Regions from separate parts of the Frankia umida genome, predicted to be linked through region 2. Evidence: riboswitches for the same ligand, from Rfam matches in the RefSeq annotation. Region 2 holds a riboswitch; the other holds the start of a gene.
What was found. Region 2 has a riboswitch for ZMP and ZTP ahead of glyA (serine hydroxymethyltransferase). Riboswitches for the same ligand answer to the same signal wherever they lie in the genome.

Region 1: linked by a shared signal. The riboswitch ahead of MXD59_RS27275 (hypothetical protein) and the one ahead of glyA (serine hydroxymethyltransferase) in region 2 are both predicted to bind ZMP and ZTP.

Annotation. Positions count from the first base shown of each region.
Region 1 is NZ_JALKFT010000005.1:8,995-12,400, forward strand. It holds gene MXD59_RS06560 (phytanoyl-CoA dioxygenase family protein) at 1-17, opposite strand, end outside; gene MXD59_RS06565 (TIGR03620 family F420-dependent LLM class oxidoreductase) at 70-975, opposite strand; gene MXD59_RS06570 (SbtR family transcriptional regulator) at 1,112-1,855, shown strand; gene MXD59_RS27275 (hypothetical protein) at 1,818-2,228, opposite strand; ZMP/ZTP riboswitch at 2,596-2,678, opposite strand; gene MXD59_RS06575 (DMT family transporter) at 2,947-3,406, shown strand, end outside.
Region 2 is NZ_JALKFT010000002.1:311,268-314,673, reverse strand. It holds gene MXD59_RS03645 (alpha/beta fold hydrolase) at 1-79, opposite strand, end outside; gene glyA (serine hydroxymethyltransferase) at 260-1,522, opposite strand; ZMP/ZTP riboswitch at 1,550-1,635, opposite strand; gene MXD59_RS03635 (hypothetical protein) at 1,849-2,232, shown strand; gene alr (alanine racemase) at 2,242-3,396, opposite strand.

The DNA of each region.
Region 1 (3,406 bases), on a different contig from region 2:
CGGCCGGGGACGGTCACTCAAGCGCATTTCGTGCGGCCACGACGTGCCCGCACCGGATGCGCTGGGCGGTCAGACGGCTGGGAACAGCAGTGGGGCGAGCCGTTCGAGCTGGTCGACCGCCTGAGTGAGGTCCGCCGCGAACGGGTTGACCAGCACGTGGTCGGCGCCCGCGTCGAGATGGGCGGTCAGCCGGGCCGCGACAGTGGTTTCGTCGCCCCAGGCGAGGACGTCGTCGATCAGCCGGTCGCTGCGTTCGCCGGTCACCTCCGCCTCGCTGTAGCCGAGCCGGCGGTAGTTCCTGGTGTAGGGGGACTCGGGGGCACCCGCGCCGAGGCTGAGGATGCGGCGCAGCTGTGCGCGGGCGGCCGGCGCGTCGGTTTCGAGGACCACGGCCTGATGGGGGATGACCAGGAGGTCCGGGCCGACCGCCGCGCGGGCGACCGCCGTGTGCGCCACGGGCTGCAGGAACGGATGGACGCCGTCGGCTCGTTCGCGGGCCAGTTGGTGCGCACGCGGTCCAAGGGCAGCCAGGACGCGCGGGTAGGGGGGAGCTGGTAGCTGCGTCAGACGCCGCCCGGCATCGTCCATGGCATCGAGGTAGTCACGCAGGTGAGCAAGAGGCCGCTCGCCGGACTGACCACCAAGGCCGAGGACGAACCGGTCCGGATGGGCCTCAGCCAGTGTGGCGGCGCCGGTGTGCATCGAGCCCGCGGCGCGGACACTGATGTTCGCGATGCCGGTGCCGACGGTGATCCGATCGGTCGTGGCCAGCATCAGACCGTGCTGGGTGAACGCCTCGCGGCCGCTGACCGGCGCGACTGGCGGGGTCTCCCCGCTCCACACCGATCCGTACCCCAGCCGCTCGATGCGGACGAGCTCGCGGCGCTGCATGGCCACCGGCGTACTGAGCAGGACGAACGGGGGAATCCAGACCCCGAACCGGCCCAGCCTTCGCCTGGTCTCCGCAACCGTCATCGCCGATCCCTCCACCTCTTCAAGTCAAACGGAGGCTGCCTCCGCCTGAGGGAGGCGAGCTTACCGGAGGCAGCCTCCGCCTATGGCTGTGGGGGGGGAGGTACCCTCCGCTTGTTCGCCGGGAAGGGAAGCGCGGGTGAGTGCAGTGGCCGAGCCGAGGCCCATGCGGGCCGATGCCCGGGCCAACTACGAGCGTCTGCTGGCGTATGCCCGTGCCGCGTTCGCCGAGCACGGCATCGGGGCCTCCCTGGAGGACATCGCCCGCCGGGCCGGAGTCGGGACGGGGACGCTGTACCGGCACTTCCCGTCGCGAGAGGCTCTTCTCGAGGTCCTCCTCCACGATCGGTTCGACACACTCGCGGCCAGGGCCCGCGAGCTGTCGGCCACCGCGGCGCCCGGATCCGCGCTGACCTGCTGGCTGCGGGAGTTCGTGGAGTTCACGGGCACCTACCGCGGGCTCACCGCCGCGTTCACCCGGACCCTGCGGGATACCTCGACCGAGCTCCACACGGCCTGTGAGGGCATGCGCGAGGCCGGGGCGTCCCTGCTCACCCGCGCGCAGCGGGCGGGCGTGGTCCGCGCCGACCTCGACGCGCTGGAACTGTTCACCCTGGTCAGTGGACTCGCGTGGTCCTACGAGCAGACCTCGGCCGCAGTCCCGGGGCGGGTGACGGTCGACCGGCTGCTCACGCTCGCGCTCGAGGGCGTGGCGCCGACGGCCCTCCCCGACCGCGGTCGGGGTCGCCGTCGCGGAAAGGCGGACGAGCCTCCCGAAAGACGGTCGCCGCACACATCAGTGTCGGAACAGGCGAAGCCCGGTGTGGACGAGGGCGACCCCTTGATCACGGCAGGCACTGAGGATCTCCGCGGAGCGGATTGATCCGCCGGGTTCGGCCACGTAGCGCACCCCGTGTCGGCGGGCATGAACAATGTTGTCCTGAAAGGGGAGGGCGCCGTCGGAAGCGAGGCTGACCTGGTCGAGTCGACTCAGCCATCGGGAGCGCTCCGTGGCGGTCAAGGGCGGGCTCCCGCCGGGCCCGAGCGGGAACGCGGGATCGGCGGAGCTCGCCTCGAGGTAGTGGATCTGGGCATTGATTCTTTCTTGGATCTTCGAGTTCTGGCCGACGTGCAGTGCCCGGACGAGGCGGTGTCGGCGTAGCCACGTCCACCCGGGACTGTTGACCCGCGCCCACGCCAAGCGTCATCCCGCCGCGGACGTAGGCGACCGAGTTCGACTGGGTGTGACGCACCACGAGAAGGCCCCTAGGAGCAGGTCGTCGAGGGCGTGGTCGGGAATCGTGCCGACGCGGATATCGGCCAGGGTCTGCCGGTTCGGAACGGCGTCATCCCAGGGCTGGGTGAAGCGCATCCCGTGCACCTCGCGGATCTCCCAGGGGGTGGCCGGTGGGTCGGGTCGGCCTCCAGGGTCAGGAATGTGCCGTTCTTCTTCGCGGACAGGGTTGCCACGACCCCTGGCTCATAGCCGGGCGCCACGATTCCGTCGCAGACCAGCTGGCGCAGCAGCAGGGCCAGCGGGGCTGGCGGTCGCCGGCCGCTGGTGGGGATTCATGCCGTACCGCAGGTCCATCGACCGTCCTCACCGCGCACAGTCAGCTGTGCGTCGCGGGCCTAGGCGGTCGGCGTCGACGATCTTTCGGCCGTTCCCCGGTGGTCATCCACCCGCGCCAGTAGCGGCCACGTCCAACCGTAGCAGCTACACATCAGCCGGTAGCTGCGTGTCGACGCGATCCTGTGCGCGGGATTCTCCTCGGGATCCTATGCTGACCGCTATGAGTTCGACTGCGCTTTCGCCGCCCGCCGTCTAGGCGGGCCGCTACGGAAGGTAGTTGCGACGGGTGACGGTGCCCGCCGCACTGGTTGTGCTGCCCGCATCCGGGAACCAGGCCACTTCCCTTCCGTGGAGAGCGCGCAATGTCGAATATTTTTGTCGGCCCGTCTGCTGGGCGGGGAATGATTTTTCTGGCCCTGGCGGGCACCGCCTGGGGCACGACCGGTGCCGTCGTTGACACGGTCTGCCGAACAGGCGCTGTCGGACCGTTCGCCGTTTCCTTCTGGCGCTTTGCCAGCGGCCTGTTCGTGCTTCTCCTGGCGCGCGTCGTGCGACCGTCCCGATCCGTGAGGACTGCCGATACGGCTGCTCCGTCGCAGCGTTGGAGCTTTGTCATGCGGGTCGGAACAGGCGTTGGTCTGGCGGTCTTCCAGACGGCCTACTTCGGGGCGGTTGCTGTGACCGGCCTCGCGGTGGGCACGATCGTCACGCTGGGAGCGGGACCAGCGCTGACCGCCCTGGGGGCGCGACTGGTGCTCGGCGAGCGCCTGGGGCACGGCCTCGCCGCGATACCGGCTGTCCTCGGTGGGCTGATGGTGCTTGTGCTGGGAAACCACGGCGGCGAGGTACATCCAGCGGGTG
Region 2 (3,406 bases):
AGCCGGTGACCGCCCGTGCTGCTCGGGACCCCGCCACCGCACCGACCGACCTGACCATCCCCGCCTCCGTCCACCGCACAACCCGGCTCCTCCGGACTGCCCTGAACCGATGATGCCTCGCACATCCGACACAGGCAGGTTCGAGGGGACTCGTCCACGACCATGGTCCGGCGTGCACGGGTCAGACGCGGGGCCGCTCAGGGGCCGGTCAGCCCGCGCTCCGTAGCCGGTTGGCGACGGAGCGGATCATCGGGGTGGATCAGGCGAAGCCCGGCATCGGGAAACCGGCGGTCAGCTCGTTGACCTGGGCCCGAATCCGCTCGATCGTCGCGGTGTCGTTGGCCGAGGCCGCCTTGACGGCGTCGTCGATCCAACCGGCGATCAGCGGCATGTGCGCGGTGGTCAGGCCCCGGGTGGTCACCGCGGCGGTGCCGAGGCGGATGCCGGACGGGTCGAACGGCTTGCGCTTGTCGAACGGCACGGCGTTGTAGTTCAGCTCGATACCCGCGGCGTCCAGCGCCTTGGCCGCCGGCTTGCCGCCGATGTCCTTGCTGGTCAGGTCGATGAGGATCAGGTGGTTGTCGGTACCGCCGGTGACCAGGTCGAAGCCACGCTCGACCAGGGCCTCGGCCAGGGCGCGGGCGTTGGCGACGATGGCCTGGGCGTACTCGCGGAACGACGGGGTCGCCGCCTCCCGCAGCGCGACGGCGATCGCCGCGGTGGTGTGGTTGTGCGGGCCACCCTGCAGACCGGGGAAGACCGCCTTGTCCAGCGCCGTGGCATGCTCCGCGTCCGACATCAGCATCGCGCCACGCGGGCCGCGCAGCGTCTTGTGCGTGGTGGTGGAGATCACCGGGGCGTGCCCGACCGGGGACGGATGCGCACCCCCGGCGATGAGCCCGGCGATGTGCGCGATGTCGGCGACGAGCACGGCGCCGACCTCCCGCGCGATCTCGGCGAAACCGGGGAAGTCGATCGTGCGCGGGATCGCCGTGCCGCCGCAGAAGATGACCTTCGGACGCTCGGCCAGGGCGAGGTCACGCACCTCGTCCAGGTCGATCCGGCCGGTGTCGGCCCGCAGCCCGTAACGAACGCTGCGGAACCACTTGCCGGTCGCCGACACGCTCCACCCGTGGGTGAGGTGCCCGCCCATCGGCAGTGACAGACCCATGATCGTGTCGCCGGGCTGGGCGAAGGCCAGGTAGACGGCCAGGTTCGCCGGCGACCCGGAGTACGGCTGGACATTGGCGTGCTCGACCCCGAACAGCGCCTTCGCCCGGTCGACGGCGAGGGTCTCGATCGGGTCGATGACCTGCTGGCCCTCGTAGTAGCGCTTCCCGACGTACCCCTCGGAGTACTTGTTGGTCAGCACCGAACCGGATGCCTCGAGCACCGCGGTGGACACGTAGTTCTCCGAGGCGATCAACCTGATGGACCCGTGCTGGCGGGAGGCCTCGGCCTCGATCAGACCCGCGATCTCCGGATCGGCGACGGTCAGTTCGGGAAGGGGTGGGTTGTGCACAGTAACCTCCGGCACGTCTCGTTCGGCCGGAGGCACCCAGACGCGCGGCACCGACCCGCTCATCGCTCCCCGGTGGTCAGTTCCACCTCTGTGCGCCAGTCGCGACTACGCCTCGATCCTAGTCGCCGACCCCCGCCCGACGCACGACCCCCCGTCCCCGGCCGACACCGCACCCTCTGGACGACACCCCGCCCGCCGCCGAGCGGGCCACCGATCACCCGGACCTTCGACTGGGTCACGTCCGGGCCGGCCTGCCCGGCCAAGCGGGACGTCGTCCTCTACCGTGGAGTGACCGGCCCATCGATAGTGATCACGGAGGCAGATACATGAAGCTGTCATGGCGCAGGCATCAGGAGCCCGTCTCCGCGAACCCGAACCGGACCCTCACCGGCCCGGAGCGCGCCGCCGCGCTCGGCGTGGCCGACGAGTCCGAGCCCGAACTCGAGCTCGAGCCCGCCGTGGCCGCCTCGGTTGCGATCACGGCGACCAGCGCGGTCGGAGTCGGCTCCCCGGTGCTGGCATCGACGTCGGCCGCCCCGAGCGGGCCGAAGCCGGTGATGCTCACCCTCACCACCCGGGGCCAGATCGAACAGGCCGAGCAGGAAGCCGCCCAGGCCGCCGCCCAGCCAGTGCGGCGCCGCATGGAACGCGGCATGTTCGGCGGCAGCACCGCGACCGGCGGCGGCTGCTCCTCCGGCGGCTGCGGCTGACGCCGCGGATCAGCGGTACACGCGGGGCACGCGGGCGCCGATGCGGGTGACGATCTCGTAGTTGATGGTGCCGGCGGCGGTGGCCCAGTCGTCGGCGGTCGGCTCACCCTGGTCACCCGGGCCGAACAGCACCACCTCGTCGCCGACGGACACGTCGTCGTCGCCGACGTCGAGAACGAACTGATCCATGCAGACGGTGCCGGCGATGCGTCGCCGCCGTCCACCGAGAAGCACCTCGCCGCGGTTCGTCGCCGACCGGGGAACGCCGTCGGCGTAGCCCAGGGGGACCAGGGCCAGCGTCGCCGCGCGTTCGGTGGTGTAGCGGTGGGCGTAGGACACGCCGGTGCCGGCCGGCACCCGCTTGACCAGGGCGGCATGGCTGACCAGCGTCATCGCCGGGCGCAGGCCGAAACGAGCCGGCGGGCCGACCTCGGGGCCGGGTGAGAGCCCGTAGACCGACACACCCGGTCGGACCAGGTCGAAGTGGGCCTGCGGGCTGACCAGGGTCGCCGCGGAGTTGGCGAGATGGCGCACGACCGGGGTCAGACCGGCCTTGTCGGCGATGTCGATGGCCTCCTGGAACATCCCGATCTGGGCCTGCACGGTCGGATGCCCCGGGGCGTCCGCGAAGGCCAGATGGCTCCAGACGCCGTAGGCCGACAGGACGCCCTCGGCCTCCAGCCGGGCCGCGTCGTCGCACAGGTCGGGCCAGTCCGCCGGGGTCGCCCCGGCCCGGCCGAGTCCGGTGTCGGCCTTGAGATGCACGCGGGCGCGTCGGCCGACCCGGCGGGCGGCCGCGGCGATCCGCCGCAGCGCCCAGGGTGCGGAGGCCGACAGGTCGATGTCGGCCTCGATCGCCGCGTCGATGTTCTCCGCGGGTGTGCTGAGCCAGCACAGCACCGGCACGGTGATCCCGGCGGCGCGCAGCGCCAGCGCCTCCTCGAGGAAGGCCGTGCCCAGCCAGGTCGCCCCGGCCTCAAGCGCGGCCCGGGCGCACGGGAGCATGCCATGGCCGTAACCGTCGGCCTTCACCACGGCCATGGTCGCGGCCGGGCCGGCCCGGTCGACGAGGGCGGTCACCGAATCCCGCACCGCGTCGAGCTCGATGGCCGCGTAGGTACGGGCGGCGGGCCCGGCCCCGGTGTTGGTCGGCTGCTCACTCACCCGACCAACG